4 regions of the Bowmanella yangjiangensis genome follow, and region 3 is predicted to be linked to each of the others. Evidence: predicted binding sites of a transcription regulator. Region 3 holds the regulator's gene; each other region holds the start of a gene.
The links. The regulator FliA, encoded in region 3, starts transcription of late flagellar genes. The targets are predictions, from matches to a motif close to CTAAAGNTNNNNNNNNNNNNGCCGATA.

Region 1: KJY73_RS18690 (flagellar protein MotY) is a predicted target of FliA. The motif match lies at 2,116-2,142, and genes of this name have one in related genera.
Region 2: KJY73_RS07830 (VC2046/SO_2500 family protein) is a predicted target of FliA. The motif match lies at 2,300-2,326, and genes of this name have one in related genera.
Region 4: flgM (flagellar biosynthesis anti-sigma factor FlgM) is a predicted target of FliA. The motif match lies at 2,489-2,515, and genes of this name have one in related genera.

Annotation. Positions count from the first base shown of each region.
Region 1 covers NZ_JAHDJU010000003.1:667,484-672,635, forward strand. The annotation lists gene gloA (lactoylglutathione lyase) at 1-180, shown strand, start outside; gene glpQ (glycerophosphodiester phosphodiesterase) at 188-1,186, shown strand; gene KJY73_RS18690 (flagellar protein MotY) at 1,221-2,087, opposite strand; gene rnt (ribonuclease T) at 2,242-2,880, shown strand; gene KJY73_RS18700 (universal stress protein) at 2,958-3,836, shown strand; gene KJY73_RS18705 (peroxiredoxin) at 3,894-4,499, opposite strand; gene KJY73_RS18710 (bacterioferritin-associated ferredoxin) at 4,769-4,963, shown strand; gene bfr (bacterioferritin) at 5,075-5,152, shown strand, end outside.
Region 2 covers NZ_JAHDJU010000001.1:1,750,778-1,755,929, reverse strand. The annotation lists gene KJY73_RS07840 (PEP-CTERM sorting domain-containing protein) at 1-515, opposite strand, end outside; gene KJY73_RS07835 (GlxA family transcriptional regulator) at 752-1,714, opposite strand; gene KJY73_RS07830 (VC2046/SO_2500 family protein) at 1,815-2,273, opposite strand; gene KJY73_RS07825 (response regulator) at 2,411-4,063, shown strand; gene KJY73_RS07820 (hypothetical protein) at 4,060-4,353, shown strand; gene KJY73_RS07815 (pirin family protein) at 4,372-5,152, opposite strand, start outside.
Region 3 covers NZ_JAHDJU010000001.1:826,121-831,272, reverse strand. The annotation lists gene KJY73_RS03775 (chemotaxis protein CheA) at 1-1,404, opposite strand, end outside; gene KJY73_RS03770 (protein phosphatase CheZ) at 1,418-2,164, opposite strand; gene cheY (chemotaxis response regulator CheY) at 2,200-2,583, opposite strand; gene KJY73_RS03760 (RNA polymerase sigma factor FliA) at 2,630-3,355, opposite strand; gene KJY73_RS03755 (MinD/ParA family protein) at 3,352-4,224, opposite strand; gene flhF (flagellar biosynthesis protein FlhF) at 4,221-5,152, opposite strand, start outside.
Region 4 covers NZ_JAHDJU010000001.1:1,037,555-1,042,706, forward strand. The annotation lists gene KJY73_RS04625 (flagella assembly protein FlgT) at 1-1,034, opposite strand, end outside; gene KJY73_RS04630 (LPP20 family lipoprotein) at 1,195-1,650, shown strand; gene flgN (flagellar export chaperone FlgN) at 1,700-2,119, opposite strand; gene flgM (flagellar biosynthesis anti-sigma factor FlgM) at 2,120-2,452, opposite strand; gene flgA (flagellar basal body P-ring formation chaperone FlgA) at 2,610-3,305, opposite strand; gene KJY73_RS04650 (chemotaxis protein CheV) at 3,619-4,542, shown strand; gene KJY73_RS04655 (CheR family methyltransferase) at 4,557-5,152, shown strand, end outside.

The DNA of each region.
Region 1 (5,152 bases), on a different contig from region 3:
ATGGGCACTGCTTATGGCCATATCGCTATCGGCGCCGACGACATTTACGCCGTATGCGAGGAGCTTGAGCGTCGCGGTGCAGATGTCTACCGCAAACCTGGGCCGGTCAAAGGTGGCTCTACGGTTATCGCCTTTGTGCGCGATCCTGACGGCTATGCGGTCGAACTGATTCAGGAATAAAAAACACATGATAAGGACGTTGATTACCTTAGTCCTGCTGTCAACATTGAGCCTGGCGGCCATCGCCAGGCCAGTGGTAATAGCCCATCGCGGTGCATCCGGTTATTTGCCCGAGCATACCCTGCCTGCGGTCATTTTGGCCCATGGTATGCGGCCGGATTATATTGAGCAGGATTTGGTGCTATCCAAGGACGGGATATTAGTGGTGCTGCACGATATCCATCTGGATACCGTAACTAATGTGGCGGATATTTTCCCGCAGCGAAAACGCACAGATGGTCGCTTCTATGCGATTGATTTCACCCTGGCGGAATTAAAAACCCTGCGGGTGCAGGAAAGGCGCGATGAAAAAGGTCTACAGGTATTTGCCAACCGTTACCAGGAGGATGGCAGTAATGCTGAACTTTTCCGCATCGCCACCTTCGAGCAACAGATTACCCTGATCCGAGAACTCAATCGCAGCCGCGGCACGAATATTGGCTTGTATCCTGAGCTAAAATCTCCCGCGTTTCACAGAGCTGCCGGGCAGGACATCAGTAAGATTTTTATGGCGATGTTGGCAAAGCACAACCTCAATCACGCTGAGGCTAATGTTATTGTGCAGTGCTTCGACTTTAACGAAACCCGCAGACTGCGCAATGAATTGGGGCTTAAAACCAGCCTGGTACAATTGCTGGCGGAAAATAGCTGGCAGGAGTCCGATAACGACTACGCCTACCTGCGTTCCCCTCCGGGCCTCAAAGACATTGCAAAAGTGGCCGATGGTATAGGACCTTGGTTACCTCAGTTGGTTGACTTTAGCTCCAAACAACCGACCTCGTTGCTGCTGGATGCCAAAGCCCTTGCTCTGAAGATTCACCCTTACACCTTAAGGGCCGACCAGCTACCGCCTAATATGAACTGGCAGCAAGCATTGACTCTGGTGTTTGACTGGCTGAAAGTAGATGGCATCTTTACCGACTTTCCAGATAAAGTGGTTGATTATCTGCAAAGCAAACAAAAATAAGGGCGCTCTTGGCGCCCTTATTCTTAATAGACAATCACAGCCCTTTTTCCATACGGATAATCACCCGCCGGTTCTTAGCCCGCGATAACTCGTTACTGTTTTCCGCCACATGACGCCGCTCGCCATGGCCTGTCACTTTGATTCGCTCGGCATCCACGCCCTGCTCTTCGAAGAATTTTTTGACCCGCTCGGCCCGACGAATAGACAACTGCATATTACTCGAACTGCCACCGTAGCTGTCTGTGTAGGCATCCAGCAGCACCAACTCAATATTGGTGTCTTCCTTCAGATAATCACTGATCATGCTGAGCTTTTTGCGCGAACCACGGGTAAACTCAGCCGAGCTTTTTTGATAAGACAGCACAGTGTAGGCAATATCTTCAAAATTAAATGGCAGCAGATTTGCCACACATTGTGAGAACTGCCGATATTGGTCGAGGAAGTTGCTGGCATTCAATCCAACTGCGACGCGATCCTGCTCGTTGTACCAGTCCCGGTAATAAATAGTCGGCCAAAAGCCCTTTTCCAGTTCCGATAAAATGGTCCAGGCGGCCTGTTCAGGCAAATCACCGTTGTACTGTTTACGGATAGGCATTTCAGCGATCTGGCGTTGCATCATACCTGGCATCCAACTGGGCGGAACCGAATATACCGCTGCCACACCATAGTTTTTGGGGAGCTGCAGCATGTCCAGTTCAAACTCCATATTCAACTGCTTACTGGCCATACTGGTAAACATGGCATCGCCATAACCGGGCACATTGTGCTTCAAGGTGCACTGCAAGCGGCTTTGGCTACTGAGCTGCCAGGACGACGTTTCGATAGGTGCGGCATAGTGACGCAACCCCGCTGACGCCGGCACGCTCAGAAAACCTAGTAGAACACAAAAGAGTTTATTCATAGCGTCTCTGTCCAATTCCTTATCCAGATATCGGCCGTTATGCCAGGTTCTTGACCTGCATATTGCGCATTCACTGGATAGCCTCGGCCAGACTTGTCATAATCGCGGCCCAGATGAGGCGGATGCCGTAGCCAAAGAGTAAACAGAGTAAAAGATGACAGCAGAAACGCAACAACTCAAGCAAAGATTCAGGGGCTACTTCCCTGTCGTTATAGATGTCGAGACCGCCGGATTCAATCCTCTCACTGACGCCTTGCTGGAGATTGCTGCAGTCACCTTGAAACTGGACGACAATGGCCAACTGGTACGTGATAAAACCATTCACTTCCATGTTGCCCCTTTTGAAGGCGCTAACCTTGAACCCGCCGCTTTGGAATTCAATGGTATCGATCCTCACTGTGCCCTGCGCGGAGCCTTGCCCGAAACAGAGGTGATGAAAGAGCTCTGTAAGCAAATCCGCAAAGCGCAAAAAGATGCAGACTGCCAACGCTCGGTCATTGTTGCTCACAACGCCGCCTTTGATCAGGGCTTTGTCAATGCCGCCATTAACCGCTCGGCGATCAAACGCACGCCCTTTCATCCATTTGTCTCTTTTGACACTACCAGTCTGTCAGCCCTTGCTTTTGGACAAACCGTACTGATTAAAGCCTGTAAAGCCGCTGGTTTGGCTTTTGATCAGGCACAGGCCCATTCGGCCTTATATGATGCAGAACAAACCGCCGATTTATTTTGTATTATCGTCAACAAATGGCGGGAATTGGGCGGCTGGCCGCTAGCCATCGAACAAAGCTAGGCCGTTGATTCTGTTTCTGATATAACTCAGCTACCCGAGCCAGATTTACCTGGTTGAAAACAAAAAGGAATGTGCTGATGAAACAGATTTTGGTGATTGCAGATCTGCCAGGCAGTAAGCCCAAGGCCTTGGCCAAAGCCAAGCTGATTGCCGATGCCCAGAATGCGAAGGTAACTGTACTTAGCTTTGTCTATGAGCAACTGAAACACTTACCCGACAACCTCAGTGCCAGTCAGCAGAAGGCCATTCAGCAAAGCTTAGTAGAGCAGCGTCAGCAATGGCTGGAACGCCAGATTAAGGACCAGGACCTCAACCCCGAGCAAGTCACCTGTCAGGTGATTTGGGAAAAGAACATTGCCAGTTGGACAGAAGAATTCAGCCGCAAGCACAAGCACGACCTGATTGTTAAGACAGGGCGACGCAGCGAAGGCATGTTCTATACCCCCACGGATTGGCATCTGCTTAGAACCAGTCAGGTACCTGTACTGCTTGTTTCAGAAAAGAAATGGAAGAAACAGCATAATGTCATGGTGGCGCTGGATTTAGGCAGCAAGTTGCAAAGCAAGCAGGCCCTAAACCAACAACTGCTCAGCACGGGTATTGACTGGGTCAGACACTTTGGTGGCGAATTGCACTGTGTATATTGCCTGCCTATGTCGCCGGTATTGAAAGATTTAATGGGACTGAGTGGCAAGCAGATGGCCAGTGACGCCAAGGCGCAATATATGCCCTTGATTCAAAAAATGGCCGGTGATTTTCCACTTAATCCAGAAAATGTGCACATTAAGGCCGGCGACCCAGACAAAGTGATCCCTAGTGTCGCGGCAGATATTAATGCCGGATTAGTCACCATTGGTACAGTCGGGCGTAAAGGGTTAAAAGGCAAGTTGCTGGGCAATACGGCAGAAAATATTCTGTCGTTGCTGAAGACAGACATCATTGCCATGCAACCCTAAGTCGGGATGAAGAGCAAAAAAAAGCCGCGATAACGCGGCTTTTTTATCTTCGGGCAATTACAGCTTGTCGCTGTTCTCAGCCAGGTATTTAGCAACGCCTTCAGGGCTTGCTTGCATACCTTCTTTACCTTGTTGCCAGCCGGCTGGACATACTTCGCCGTGCTCCTGGTGGAAGTTCAGCGCATCAACCATACGCAGCATTTCGTCAACGTTACGGCCCAGTGGCAGGTCATTGACGACCTGGTGACGTACATTACCTTCCTCGTCAATCAGGAAAGAACCACGGAACGCCACACCAGCTTCAGGATGCTCTACATCATAAGCCTGACAAATTTCGTGCTTCACGTCAGCCACCAGAGTGTACTTCACAGGACCAATACCGCCCTGGTTAACTGGGGTGTTACGCCATGCATTGTGACTGAACTGAGAGTCGATAGACACACCAATCACTTCTACACCACGCTGTTTGAACTCATCATAGCGCTTATCAAAAGCGATAAGCTCTGAAGGACATACAAAGGTGAAGTCCAGAGGATAGAAAAACACAACGGCTTTCTTGCCTTTGATGGCATCTTTCAGGTTATAGCTGTCAACAATTTCGCCATTGCCCAGTACGGCAGCAGCGGTAAAATCCGGGGCAGGACGACCAACTAATACACTCATCATCTTCTCCATTTCTTGGTTGATGTTCTGCTTGTCACCCTGATGGGATACAAGCTAATAAAAGACTAGAACACAAGATAAGGGCAGTAGTGCAGCAAACCAAGAGCAAAAGTACAGTTAAATGCATAAATGTCCAATTAGTGTACTTCGGTATGTCATTCCCCGAAATCACGCTCCCCATTAGCCAATTTTGTTTGATGATTAATAAATCACTTGGCAAAACCTCTAATAACAATTATTATCATTTGTAATGTTATAGGAGTTGTATTTTGTTCGTTTGCCTCTGCCACGGTATCACCGACAAACAAATTGCCCGCGCCGTTCGCGAAGAAGGCGTTGGAAATATGCGTGACTTACGTAAGCAGTTTGGCGTGGGCAGTCAATGTGGCAAATGTGTGCAACTGGCACAGCAGGTTATCGACAATACCATAGTTGATGAATCGCTGTTCAAGGAAGTCTGCTAACAGCAAATCCGAATTGTGCGGTGACGCTTAAGTTTTTGTTCTCTATAATGAACAAATCTTAGCTCGCTGGTTTTTGCATATCTGCAAAACAGCACGTCACGGAGTCCGGCTATGAAAGGCGATAAGTCCCTTATCAAACACCTGAATAAAGTACTGGGTCATCAACTGGTGGCAATCAACCAATATTTC
Region 2 (5,152 bases), 920 kb from region 3:
GGAATATCGGCCAGTCCTACCAGAGACCATTTGGCAAACGTCACCCTGGCGGAGGAGCCATTGCTTGGGTTTGAGTGATCCCACCAGGTATTCATTGAAGAATGTGCAATCACGTCCTCTATGCTGGATGCGTTTCGTGCGGAAGCACTTTTAGTTGATGTATCCTCAAAACCATAAGCGGTAACAACAAAGCATCTATCAGATGCAGTACAGCCATTAGTTAATGATGGGTTAGTGTCATAGATACCGAGAAAAACCTGATCCAGCAACGCCTGTGATGCCAGATCAGCGCTAGCTAAATCCTGAAAAGTAAAATCGCTAATCTCGTTACAACCCGAATAAACACTCTGGCAGGACCCATCGATAAAACTGACATCATAGATATAACTGCCGACTGTTACACCAGTGGCACCGAGCAGCGCATCATTTGCACCAACAATAAGCGCTGCATGTGATGAAAGCGGGCTGAGGAAGGCCACAGCCGCAACAAGATTGAGTAATTTTTTACTTAGCATAACTATCCTTACAACTTTTTAAGCCAACGTCTTAGCAACAGTTACACCAAATATAATTATTTGATATCAATAGGTTAACCAAGAGCAAAGCAAGAAAACAACAGACATTAACAAGGGTTTCGCAAACCATCAGACCGACGAGATTGTAAGGTTAAGTCACCCGCATCGTCTTCTAGCCGAAAGTATGAAATTTACTGCAACGCAATACCTGGTGTTTTAAAACTTGTACAAAGCAGCTATCGACTAAAGTGATTTCGAAATGCGATGGGGGTGGTGGCAAAGCGCCGCTTAAACAAACGTCCGAAGCTACTGGTATTCACAAAGCCGCATTCCGTGCACACACGCTCCAGACTATAACCATCACTCATAAGCAGGCTTTTGGCCCTGTCCAGCCGCAGTTGTTCCAAATAACCACTGGGCGTTACGCCAAAACGTGCGTTAAATTGGCGTCGAAAATGCCGCTCGCTCATGCAGGCCTGTTCAGCCATCTGCGAGACAGTGACTGGCTGATGCAGATTGTCCAATAACCATTGCTGCAGACGTACAAAGCGAGCCTCTGGGCTTGCCTGAACGCTAAGTGGTCTTGAATACTGAGATTGAGTGCCTGTGCGACGCAGATACATGACCAGTTCCTGGGCTACGACTTGCGCCAGATGTAAGCCAAGATCCTGCTCCAATATGGATAAACACAGGTCGATGCCCGCGGTCATGCCTCCAGATGAATAGTATTTTCCGTCGCTGCAATAAAGCGCATCAGCATCCACATTAATGGCAGGAAACATCCTCTGCAATTGCTGCGTAAAGCGCCAATGGGTCGCCACTCGCCGACCATCAACCAGGCCTGTAGCAGCAAGCAGGAATGCCCCAGTGCAGATACTGAGCATCTTTTGCACGCCTTCATCCTGCGTGCGAATCCAGGCAAGTAAGCTGGCATTATCAACCAGCGTTTGACTGCCGCAACCGCCGGGTAATACCAGATAATCCAGCTCGAGGCTATCCGCCAGCCCAATATCCACAGCTAACTTAAGCCCATTCTCAGCAGTGATAAGACCTGGCTTGAGCCCAATCAAATGCAAATGGTAAGCCGGTGACCGGCCTAGCTTTATTAGCTCTGCATTAGCCTGCCCAAAAGTGTCCAAGGCACCCGCAACGTCAACTGCCTGAACCTCATCGTAAAGAAAAATGCCGATCTGTTTCATTAACGCTCCCCAAAAACTGACCAGCACACTATACAGGGGACAGACATGTCCGACAGGACCATAAGAATACAATTTCGGCCAAATGCTATTTTTTGATAGGTCAGGCTGCGTTTAGCTGTTCAAGAATATCAAATAACGCCGTTTCATCAGACAACATAGGCTCAGTGCTATGGCCTTTAAGACGCTGCTGACAATGCCAATCACAGTTATTGGTTACTGCATCGTCAATCCGCTTCACATCATTGTAGAGCGCCAAAGGAGAAGGGTGCATACATTGCCACAAGCGTGCCGAGGCCAGGAGCTGATGTTGAATATAAGCGCCTTGTACCTCCATCTGATGCCAATGCGCGCTCTCTGCCTGTAAAGGAATGGCGGGGGTATGGGTAATCTCTGGTAAGGAAGAGTAGGTATCTGGCTGCTCTTGCCGCGCAGGCAAAGGGCGTTCGAGTAAGTTTTGCTGCAACATACTGAGCAGCAGACTAAATGTCTGTGCCTGACCCGGCTTGGCCGCCCGGTTTAATACACCACTAAATTCGAGATCGTTAACTACCGATTGCATGACGTTCCCTACCCTTCTAGCAGATATATCGTATGCACTGCCTATAACTTTAGCGTGGCATTGAGCTTGCTTTCGATTGGCGATTAAAAGAAGATGGCCGAAGCTGTAAACACTGGATGTATAGAACCCGGGCTACGATGGCAACCCTCTCCTATCTGAACAAGCGCGTACTTGTCGTTGATGATCAACGACCTTTCCTTATTTTATTGCGCGGTATTATGAATAACCTGGGTGCCACATCAGTGGTAGTAGTGCAAAACGGCGAATCTGCCGTCGCGGCCTGCCGTCAGGAAAAGTTCGATATTATTATTTCCGACTTGCATCTTGGCAGCGACAAAAAGAACGGCTATCAGTTACTTGAAGAGTTACGGGTACGCAAGTTAGTTAAAGCCACCACGATTTACATGATGGTCAGTGCAGATAGTGACCGCCCTATGGTTCTTGGTAGCATCGAGAAACAACCCGACGGCTATATCATCAAGCCATTTTCTCAGTCACAACTGCATAATCGTCTGGCCAAGGCGTATCAAAAACGCCACACCTTGCAGCACATCTATCAGAAAATCATGGATGGCGATAACGCCTCGGCGATTGAAGAATGTCGTAATCTGATTCGTTCTGGCAACCGCTACAGCAAGTACTGTCTGTCGATTCTGCTGGATTTATTGTGGCGCGAAGGTCGTAATGAAGAAGCCTTGCAATTGCTCAACTCCATCAGCGATGCCAAGCCACTCCCGTGGATCAATATTGCTCTGGCAAGAACGCATCTGTATCTGGGTAACATTCCAGATGCCATGTTATTAGCCAGCCGGGTTGCGGCACAAAAGCTCTACGCGGTAGAAGGCCTGGATATTATGGCCCAGTGCAGAGTTAAGCGTAATGAACTGGACGAGGCATTAAAGACCATTCAAACATCCCTGAACTTGGCACCATTTTCACTCACAAGACAATTTCTGGGTTGCGAAATTGCCCGCCTCGCCGGTGATTTTGAAATGGCCAAGAACTGCTGCCAAGCCATTTTGGAACAAAGCAAAAAATCGGTACATCGCAGCGTTACCCATCTATGCAACTATGTTCGCAGCATTTTGGATGCTGCCTCCAAGGCAGAAGACAAGAAAATACGCAATCGCTATCACCAGGAAGCCATGCTGGTACTGCAGCGTAATCGCAATGATGAGTTGCTTAGCCGTACTAAGGAAAGTTTTGACTACAATATTTTTGAGGAGCTGATTGGCGCCAGGATAAATCTTATCGATGGGAAATTACTTGAAGCGAAACGCGCATTAAATGCCACCCAGTATGAACTGCGCCAGCGCTTTGAAGAATATCCCATGGCACTGGCTCCTGACTCACTCACCCTAATGTCTGATTTAGGTGAGTTTGAGGAAGCCAGCCAATTACTGATGGAAATGCGTAGCAGCAATTTGCCGGTTGATCCTAACCTGCAATACCTGATCAACAATATTGAACACCGTCAGAACGAAATCAGAGAGAATTATAATAAGTACAACCGAGCCGGCATATCGCAATACGCCGAGGGACAATACGAAGCCGCTTATCAGTCTTTCCTCAGCGCACAGGAGTTAGCACCAATGAATACCGGCGTGGCGCTAAATCTGTTGCAGTGTCTTATTAAGCTGATGGAAAAAATGCATAAGCCCGATCAACCGCTCATTATGAAATGTCGTCAAACCTACCGTATGGTCGATGGAATGCGATTACCCGAAAGCCATCAAACCAAGTTTGACAGTATTAAAGACAAAGTAAAAAGTTACCTGGAGCACAGATGAAATATCAAGCCATTATTCCCGTCCTTCTGGCCAGTCTATCAATGGGATGCACCAGTAATGATGCACCCTGCGAGCGCATTCTTGAGGTTAAACAACAGGAACAACAATGTGCCGAGTGGCGCAAAATCATGATGGATAAAGAACATCCTCAGCAGGCATTAACCGCTAAAAAGCGTTACGAGGAGGCCTGTCTGGAAATTCGCTACTACCGTGATCAGTACGACACTATCTGTAAAGGTGATGAGCGGGCGATTGGTGAGCCTCGCAAACGCGAAGAAGAGCAGAATTGAGTTAGCAAGCAGGTTGGTTTACGCCAACCTGCCACTTTGATAGTCACGAATTGCCTGTTGGATCTCTTCCTGAGTGTTCATAACAAAAGGCCCATATTGCACCACGGGCTCGTTTATAGGGCGGCCTGTCACGAGAATAAAACGGGCTCCGGCACTGATGCGAATATTGACCTCTTCCCCGTCACTGAGTACGGCCAACTGCCCTTTTAACGCCGCTGTGTCTGTAATTTGAATCCGACCTTCATAGGGGTAGACAAAGGCGTTATGCCCCACGTCAACCGGAATAGTTAACTCAGCATCCTGCGCAGCATGAATATCGACAAACAGCGGGCTAACGGCTTGTGTGGTAACCGGTCCTTTTGCATCAAACACTCGTCCAACTAAAATCCGGGCTTTAATACCTGGCTGCACTGTGATTTCGGTGATCTTATCCGCCGCTAAATCCTGATAACCAGGAGCAGACATCTTCTCAGCCGCAGGCAAATTCACCCAAAGCTGAAAGCCCCTCAATAAGCCCTCCGTTTGCTGAGGCATTTCTTCATGAATAATGCCCCGCCCGGCATTCATCCATTGCACGCCCCCCGTTTCAATCAGGCCTTTATTGCCAACCGAATCGGCATGCGCCATCTTACCTGCCAACATATAGGTTACAGTCTGAAAACCGCGATGTGGATGCGGGGGAAAGCCCGCCAGATAATCTTGTGGCTGGTCTGAACCAAACTCATCCAGCATTAAAAATGGATCCAAACGCGGTAACGCTGGCTGCCCAATAATTCGAGTCAGAGATACCCCAGCACCA
Region 3 (5,152 bases):
TGATGCTTCTCGTTCATCGGGCATCTCAATACCGTGATCAACAGAGTTTCTAACCAAGTGCACTAAAGGATCAGCCAAAGCCTCGACCAGGTTTTTATCCAGATCTGTCTCTTCACCAACCAGATTAAGGTTAATTTCCTTTTTCAGGCTGCGAGCTAAATCTCTAACCACCCGCGGGAATCGACCAAAGACTTTCTTGATGGGCTGCATGCGGGTCTTCATCACCGCACCTTGCAAATCACCCGTTACCACATCCAGGTTGGCAATAGCCTTGGACATGTCTTCGTTATTCAGGTTAACCCCAAGGCTTAACAAACGGTTACGTACTAATACCAATTCACCGACCATATTCATTATCTGGTCCAGACGTTTGGTATCCACCCGCACTGTGGTTTCCGCAGGCGGTGGAGCAGCCGCAGCTTTCTTATCTGCGCCTCGTAAAGCAGTACTAGCAGCCTTATCCTCATCTTCGTCTTCAGCGGCTTTGGCAACCGGCTTGCTGACAGGTTTAGCTGGCTCGGCTTTAGCCACCGGCGCACTGGCAACTTTGGCGTCGGTTTTAGGTTTAGCAGCTTCAACTTTAGCCACAGGTTTGGCATTGGCCTTTTCGGCCCCTGGCCCTTTGCCGGAACCATGTAACTGATCCAGCAAAGCTTCAAATTCATCGTCAGTAATATCGTCGCCGTCTACCGGTTCTGAAATAGGTGAGGCAGGAGCAGATGAAGCAGCCTGTTTTTGTGCGTTAAACTTGCCTTCACCATGCAACTGGTCCAGAAGGGCTTCGAATTCGTCGTCGGTGATATCTTCATCACCCACATTCAAGTCTATTGCAGGTGCCGTTGTATTGGCTGCTGAAGGGCCACCGGGGCCATGAAGTTCATCAAGCAAGGCTTCAAATTCATCTTCGGTGATATCGTCAATGCTGCCACCAGTTGACGCTTCACTACTAATCTCGGGTTCAGGAATAGGTTCTGGTTCGGGCTCGACAGGAGTACTGGCCACCTCATCTTCCGATTCAGGCTTACTTAAACGATGCAGGGCTTCAAGTACCTCGGGGGCCGCCGGTTCCAGTGGCTCACGGGCTTTGACGTTAGCGAACATTTCATTGATGCTGTCTAACGCTTGCAGGATGACATCCATCAATTCTGCGGTTACCTGACGCTTGCCGGTACGCAGAACATCAAACACGTTCTCCGCACCGTGACAGGCATCGACAAGTTCTGTCAGTGACAGAAACCCGGCACCACCTTTGACGGTATGGAAACCACGAAAAATGGCATTGAGCAGGTCAGCATCTTCAGGATTATTTTCTAAATCAACCAGTTGCTCTTGCAGCAGTTCGAGAATTTCTCCCGCTTCAACCAGGAAGTCCTGCAGGATATCCTCATCAACGTCAAAGGCCATGCATCAATTCCCCTTAAAACCCTAAGCTTGAAAGTAGATCATCAACGTCATCCTGACCAGTTACCACATCGTCCCGGCTAGCCGCATCAATGATTGGCCCTTCGGCCATTTCCTTGCTGGCCTCTTTTTTAGCTTGCTTGGCATCTTCGTCGATCTCAGGCTCGCCAAACACCGTTAGCATATGCACTAAGCTATCTTCTACTTCTTTAACTAGATCAATAACTTTGCGAATAACTTGGCCGGTGAGGTCTTGATACCCTTGTGCCATCAGCACTTCGGTCAGTAGCTCATTGAGTTTGGCAGAATCGCCGCTGGCCTGGTCAAGGAACTTGTCCATATCATGGCAGAGGGCTTTAAACTCGCCCAACTGTAGCTGCCGGGTCATGAGCTTCTTCCACTCAGGCAAGATACCGTTTATTTGGGCATTCAAGCGTTCTGCAATTGGCATACTGGTCTCAACCGCATCCATAGTGCGGTTGGCAGCATCTTCAGTGGTTTCAATGACGTAATTGAGGCGACTCTGCGCGTCAGGAATATCTTCCTGCGCCAAATCCGCGATACGCGCATCTAATTGAAAGTTATTCAGGGAATCGTGCAGCTGGCGGGTCAGCTTACCCACCTCGGCAAAAAGTTCCATGGAATCCGCCATAGTGATGGACTCCAATAACTGTGCCGCTCCCTGATTATCTCCCTGCTCAAGCAATGCCACCAACTGGCGGGCATCCTCAAGCGAAACAGGAGCTTGCTCGGTAATCGTCATTAAGGCGTTCCTTATGCGTTAGGATCCGCCAGGGACTACCCAAGGCGCTCAAATATCTTTTCGAGTTTCTCTTTTAGCGTGGCTGCGGTGAAGGGCTTCACAACATAGCCATTAACACCGGCTTGGGCCGCCGCTACGATCTGCTCTTTCTTCGCTTCCGCCGTGACCATCAGCACGGGAGTATGTTTGAGGTTGTCATCGGCTCGGATAGCGCGAAGCAGGTCGATACCCTGCATTCCCGGCATGTTCCAGTCCGTAATGACAAAATCAAAATCCCCCTGTTGCAGCATGGGCAATGCGGTACTGCCGTCATCAGCTTCCTGAACATTGGTAAAGCCCAGGTCTTTCAGTAAGTTCTTGATGATACGTCTCATCGTCGAGAAATCGTCGACAACAAGAATTTTCATGTTTTTATCCAAAACTGCCTCCAGTGAGGATTCAACCAACTGTTATTCTTATTAAATTTTATTCCATTTGCCAGCTTTGCATGCGAGTTCTAAGTCTCAACATGGCTTGGCTATGGATTTGACTGACCCGAGACTCACTGACTTCAAGGACTTCGCCGATCTCTCTGAGGTTCAGTTCTTCGTCATAATAGAGTGAGAGCACAATGGCTTCCCGTTCAGGCAAGGTAGTAATAGCATGGGCCAACGCTTTTTGAAACGATCCTTGTAACAAATCATCAAAGGGTGCATCCGTCCCTCGTGTTTGCTCAGTACTGATTACATCCTCAGTCACCCCAAGGTCTTCTATACCTACCAAACGACCTGCATTCACTTCATTGAGCATCTGGTGATATTCATCCAGGCTAACCTGAAGCTTAGCGGCCACATCGGCATCACGGGCATCTCCGCCAGTTTCACGCTCTACAGATTGAATAGCCTCAGCGATAGCGCGACTATTTTTATGCACAGAGCGGGGCGTCCAATCACCTTTTCGAATTTCATCCAGCATGGCACCCCGTATGCGAATGCCTGCAAAGGTTTCAAAACTGGCACCTTTAGAACCGTCAAAGTTTTTGGCCGCTTCCAGCAAACCAATCATGCCAGCCTGAATCAAATCGTCAACCAATACACTGGCAGGCAGGCGAGCCATCAGGTGATGCGCGATACGTTTAACCAGCGAGGCGTGTTGCTCAACCAGCTTGGTTTTACTATCGAATTGCTGATAGGCGGCTGCTTTATTATTCACTCTTTATCTCTGTGGACCGCGGAATTCTGATTTACCAACTGTTCCAGGAAAAATTCTAAGTGCCCCCCCGGCTGGGTAGGAATTGGCCAACGTAGCGCCTGCTTGGCCAGATTAGAAATAGCCACAGCAGCTGGAGAGCTTGGGTAAGCCTCCACTATCGACTTCTGACGACGCACCGCTTTACGAATATTTTCATCAAACGGAATGGTGGCCACTAATTCCAAAGCAACGTCCAGGAAACGGTTAGTTACTTTGGACAGTTTAGCAAAGAGTTCCTGACCTTCACGGACGTTACGCACCATGTTGGCAACAATTTTAAAACGAAACACACCATGGTCACGGTTCAGTATCTTAATTAGCGCGTAAGCATCGGTGAGCGAGGTAGGCTCATCACATACCACCACCATGATATCCTGGGCTGCCCGTGAAAAGCTCAGCACCATATCCGAGATACCGGCAGCGGTATCTACAATCAACACATCAATTTTGCTGCGCAGTTCGCTAAAAGCGCGGATTAAACCGGCATGCTCCGTGGGCGTTAGTTCTGTCATGGACTGCGAGCCCGATGTCGCCGGAGCGATTTTCACGCCATACGGGCCTTCAACCAAGACTTCTTCGAGCAGGCATTCACCTGACAACACATGGGAAAGATTCTTTTCGACCCGCAGGCCCAACATAACGTCGACGTTGGCCAACCCCAAGTCGGCATCCAAAACCAGAACCCGTTTTCCTTGCTTAGCCATCGAAATAGCAGTGTTCAGCGTGATGTTGGTTTTTCCCACCCCGCCTTTGCCACCGGTGACGGCGATAACTTTAATGAGATTGGGCTGGTTCATTCGTCTTAAGCTACTCGCTTGATCCTCAATCATAATGATACTGCTGAGTTTACAACCTGCTGAGTTCTTGTGGGAGTTAAAGCATACTGCTTAAACAGCCTTGCTGCACAAGAAATTATGTACTTGGCATCAGCCACTTTAATGTCCTCGGGTACTTTCTGTCCATCCGTCAAATAACCGACGGGTAAACGATGCTCCAAGGCCAGGCTGATGGCTTCGCCGAGACTGTAACACTCATCCAGTTTAGTGAAAATACAACCTTGCAAAGAAATCTGCTGATAAGTTGCCAACTGGTGCTCCATTACTCGATGTTGAGCATTAGCAGCCAGCACCAGATAATGTTTGATATTAGCATAGGATGATTGAGTCAAAGTATCTAACTGTTTGATTAGTCTGGTGTCTCTTTGACTAAATCCGGCGGTATCAATCAATACCAGGCCCTTATTACGGAACTGGTGAAGTAAATCGGATAATTCCTCCGCACTGGCGGCTTTCTTGACGGTACAGCCGATAATCTTGCCGTAAGTAGACAATTGCTCATAGGCCGCAATGCGATAGCTGTCGATGGTAATCAGGGCAACCTGATTAGCACCGTGGCGTTGTGCATATTGCGCGGCTAGTTTGGCAATAGTGGTGGTTTTACCTGTACCTGTTGGCCCCATCAAAGCCACTACGCCGCCTTTGCCCAGAATATCATTCTGCGTGGTATGCAAACGGTTGGCTAACAGCTTGAGTAAGAAAACCCAAGCATCTCGCTCTTCGCATTGGGCGGGCGCATAGGAAACTACCTGCTCGGCCAGGGACGGGGTAATGCCCATGCGAACCAGCTTGTCGATAAGATAACCATGCAAAGGCCTGGCCTGCTGTCTTTCCTGCTTTATCAGTCCCGCTACCTGGAATTCCAGCACATTGCGCAGAGATTTCAGCTCCTGACGGATATCATTCAGTTCTGCGTCATCAT
Region 4 (5,152 bases), 210 kb from region 3:
TCCACCGGATGCAGAAAATATTGATAGTGTGAGTGGCCAAGGGGATCCATAAATTGATTGAGCTTAAATACACGTAGCTTATCTCCGCGGTTCACGCCTTGATGCTGACCCATATTAATGGTGAGTTGTTCATTGCTGACTTTCAGCACTCTGCCGTTGGCTGGCAGGCAAGATACTTCCTCATCTACACGTTGGGCGACTGACGTAAGCAGGTCACTGACTGCCATACCATAGCTGGACTGCCAAAATTGCTGACTCTCAGGTTGAATGCTGTCGTGAAGACTAAATTGCCAGGGGGCGCTGGTATGGAATTGCTCTTGCATTAATACTTCCCCTGTCATCCCTTCCACCAGGGTTACCTGTAGAGCAAATTGCCGCTCAATGGTCGCGTCACGCCAAAACGTGAGTGCGCCTGGCGTGCTTTGCTGATGGCTAAGATCGGTGATTTCTGCCAGAAGTGCCAATTGTCCGCCACTGCGCTTGGTCAGTCCCATGGCCTGAGCCGCTGGATGGAGATCTGGTGTCAGATAAAAATTCTGTATGGCATCGACTTGTACATGTCGGCTCGATAATGAAAAGGCACGACTCAGCTGTTTAGGTAAGGCTTTGCCTAAGTCAAATACCTCACCTAAGGTGGCTTGGCGTTTGTCTTTAATGGGGAACCAACTGGTCACCAGACTTTTACGATAGTCGGCACCTGAACATTGCGCTTCTTCTGGGAAAATATCGGCGCGAATCGATACGGTGACGATATCGTCTTGATAAACCTCGTTGACAAGCTCAACCCTATCCACCTCTCCGCCTGCACGGATTTCGAAACGGTCATCTTGCAACAAACCATTGGCCAGCTTTTGTACTGAACTCACCCTGGCGCCAGCGAACATCAAGGCTTGCTTAATTGCTTCCTGAGTGGCCAATTGCCTGGCCTGCTGTTTATCGCCCTGCACAATCACAGCCTGACCAGTGGCTTCAAACCAAATCGCCTGACTAGCAGGGCTTAGCAATATTGATATCAGCACTAAAAACCGTTTCACAGGACTACCCTTATAAGCTAAATGCCAAGTGGTTAAGCACAAAACGTACCGTTTTATTACAGCAAAACTTTGACGCCTAGAATGCGGTACGTATTTTGCTTTATCTATTGCACATATATAGGGAGCAGCCCTTCACTGCTTTTTCGTTAGAGGTGACTATATGCGAGTTCTGGGATATTGCCTGTTGTTTGGGATGTTGACGGGTTGTTCTACATTTTATGATAAGCAGGTTGAATGGGAGTATATTGAGCCCGAAAGTTATCCCCTGTTAAAAGCAGTTGGCTACGCGCCCATTGCCGCGCAACAAGGTAGTTCAGACACCGTCAAAATGTTGCAGGCCATCAAAGCGTCTAAGCTCGATGCCTATCGTGAATTGGCGGAGCAGGTCTATGGTCAGCGTTTGTCCGGTCAGCAGAATTTGTCTAATCTGGTATTGGAAAACGCACAGTTGCGCTCTTCGGTGGATGGAGTAATTCGTGGCGCCAGAGTAATCAAAAGCTACGCGGTGGATGAAGATACCTATGCCACAGAGTTAGAACTTGATATGCGCAAGGTGCATGATATCTATCTTAGTGTGGCTAAACCAAAGCGTATTAAAGAGGTGAAATATTACTGAGGCGTGTTGGGGTTAAATGACGCGCTGGTTAAGTCGCCAAGTAATTTGCCTAGGCGCTAATACCGCTGCCCCGACTGCCTGAATGCTTTTTGCCTGCTTTGTCATAGGTCAGGCTTTCTTTAGCGCGAGATTCAACTATCAGATTACGCAAGTGTTCAAGGCGCAGTTGACCTTGTTCCACTGCGGTAGCGTTAATTTGCGTTCGGTATTGGCAGTCTTTGACCAGGTCAATAATCTGCTCTTTGAGGGTGGCTTGCTGTTCGGTTAGTTCGCTTGGTAGTAGGGTTGAAAGTTGCTCATCCTGCTGTTGAATTTGCTCCAACAAAACTTCTTTTTCTTTAACTAAGCTAATTAAGGCTTCAGCATCGCGACTGCTGATCTGTTGTAACTCTGTGTCTAATAAAAGCTGTAGGCGCGCCAGAGCGTCCTTTTGCTGATTTAATAGCTCAAGACTTCTCTGCGTAGACACTTAGGACTTAATCCCAAACAACTCGGATTCCAACTTGGCAATTTTTTGCGCCAATACTTCAGGATTCACTTTGTACTCACCAGACTGAATGGCACGCTTCAGGCGATCCACTTTTTCCTGATTAACTGGTGTGTCATTACCTTTCTTCTGCACTTGTGCCAACTGCTGAGCAGATTGTGTCAAAGACACGGAATCCTGCCTGGGAGCCGTTGTTTGTGCCTTGGCTTCATTCGCCTGGGCGGCCGCTTGGTTTTGTGCCTGCTGCTGTTGATTGAGCTTTTGGCTGTCTACCTGCGGCTTGTTCAAATTACCATTGATATTGTTAATCGACATGCTCACATCCACTACCTGATAAACCTCTGCTTACGTTATCGGCAGATGCTAGGGTTACTTTAGCAAATTATTTCAACCGGCTCACCTGTTGGGAACAGTTGCCAATTGTTTATCGACACAGTTGCTGAAAATTTGAGCCAAATAGCATGATACATGACTAAATTCCCACTGCAACTTCCCCCGCACTAAGTACGCGGGCGTTAATCTGTTTCTCGGAGGCGCGATTCTTAATGAGTATGGTATCGCCGACGTTACCGTCCTGTAGAGCTATACCCGAGGTTTTAATCTGCAACCCTGCGGCATTGGCTCTGATCACTATGCTATCTCCCTTACAGACATAGCATAGCTGCGAGGGTTCAAGTGGTTGTCCAGCGCGCAAGCGACGTTTGCTTCGGGCACCTGCGAGATCACTAATATTGGCAAACGTACTGCTGTGCAACTGGCCAAGTTCCATCTGAATGACTTCAAGCTGAGATTCGTCCAGCAATGTGCCGGGGGAAACCGGCACTTTGGTCACCACAACAGCTTGGGTTTGGCGAACTTTAACCATCACATATAAAAACCAGTTAGATGAGACACAACTTACGCGGACTGTGACATTAGACTGCGACAGGCTATTTTCGCTAGCCTGAGCAATAAAAGGTTCAGCGCACTGAGGGATTTGTAAGCGTTCATCTACAGTCGCAGCTTCCACATCCAATTGACTGGTATCAGGACTTAACTGGGTAAGACGTTCTAGCACATATTGTCTGGCCGTGTCGCTGACTTGCTGATGTGGTGATGCAATAGCCGGCACTTCGGCTAAAACGCCGACACTTTTTATGGTTAGTAGCAAAAAAATCAATATTCTCATAACTCTAGCTGAATTAATCATGTTTACTTCAGGCCACTTTGGCTATGCTTAAAGACAAATTCTAGTAACATAGGGTCTGGGCATTGAAACCGTATGTGTGTTCGCTACCCGTTAAGCTTATTGACGGAAGCAATATATACGCAGGTTTTTAAGCCGAAGGGTTGACGAGAACTAGGCCGGGGATGAAAACACCTCGGCATGTCAAAAATCAGTCGGCTAAAGGCCTAATTCAAGTCTTCTAAGGCAACCTATGCGCAATTGAATGAGTTATCGCAAGTATTGTGCCTGAATTGATTCATCACTGAGGTGTTTTATGGCGGGAATCTTAGATTCGGTAAACCAGCGTACACAACTGGTTGGGCAAAACAGGCTGGAGCTGCTGCTATTTAAGTTACGTGGGCGACAGCGTTTTGGTATTAATGTGTTCAAGGTGCGGGAAGTTTTACAGTGTCCGCCCCTGACTGCTATGCCAAAGCTTAACAAGTTTGTGCGTGGTGTTGCACACATCCGTGGGCAAACTATTTCAGTGATTGATTTAAGCTTAGCCACCGGCGGTAAACCTATCGAAGACATCAGCAAGTGCTTTATTATCATTGCTGAATACAACCGGTCGGTGCAGGGATTCCTGGTGAATTCCGTTGAGCGGATTATCAACATCAACTGGGATTCTATTTTGCCGCCACCCAAAGGGGCAGGGCGCGCCAGTTATTTGACGGCGGTCACCGAAGTTGATAACGAGCTGGTTGAAATTCTGGATGTTGAGAAAATACTCAACGAAATTTCGCCGCTGAAAACCGATGTTAGCGCGGAGGTGATTGCCGGATTGGATGTATCCGCGGTTCAGGATAAGCTTATTTTTGTTGCCGACGACTCCTCCGTCGCACGTAACCAAGTAGTAAAAGCATTGACAAGCTTGGGGCTGAAAATTGAAACAGCCAAAAATGGTATGGAGGCTTTGGTTCGTTTGCGAGAGCTGGCTGAAGATACTGGTAACGTGACTGATCGTGTAGGCGTATTGGTATCAGATATTGAGATGCCAGAAATGGATGGCTACACTCTGACTGCAGAAATCAAAAACTCCCCCGAGCTGAAAGACCTTCATGTGATTCTGCATACCTCACTGAGTGGGGTATTTAATCAGGCAATGGTAAAGAAGGTTGGAGCAGACGATTTTATCGCTAAGTTCCATCCAGACGAATTGGCCAACTCGGTCAAGAAATGGTTAGGTCTTGAATAATTAGAGATTAATTTGTGCCTGATAAAGAGATAGGAATCCAAGACTATGCCATGTTCCGGGATTATCTGGAGCGTCAATGTGGCATCGTTTTAGGCGACAATAAACAGTATTTAGTGCGTAGCAGATTGTCGCCCTTGTTACGTCGTTTCAATGTTGCGAATCTTCCTCAGTTGATTGGTAATGTTGTGAATGGTCGCGACCGAACACTGCGTGAAGCGGTGATCGATGCCATGACCACCAATGAAACTTTATGGTTCCGCGATACTTACCCCTTTGAATTGCTGAAAAATGAGTTGTTACAGAAGTTTAAAGGTAAAGCGGGTCCTCTGCGTATATGGTCTGCGGCCTGTTCATCCGGCCAGGAGCCTTATTCCATAGCGATGAGCATTCTGGAGTTTCTGCAACGTAGTCCCGGGGCTTTCCCTGGCGGTGTGCAGATTGTGGGAACGGATATTTCTTCAGATATGCTTAACCGCTGTAAAACTGCAGAGTATGACAATCTGTCATTGTCCAGAGGCTTATCTGATGAGCGTAAACGTCAGTTTTTCGAGCCCACGGCAAACGGTACGATGCGCTTGCGGCCGCAAGTCACGAATATGGTTTCGTTTCG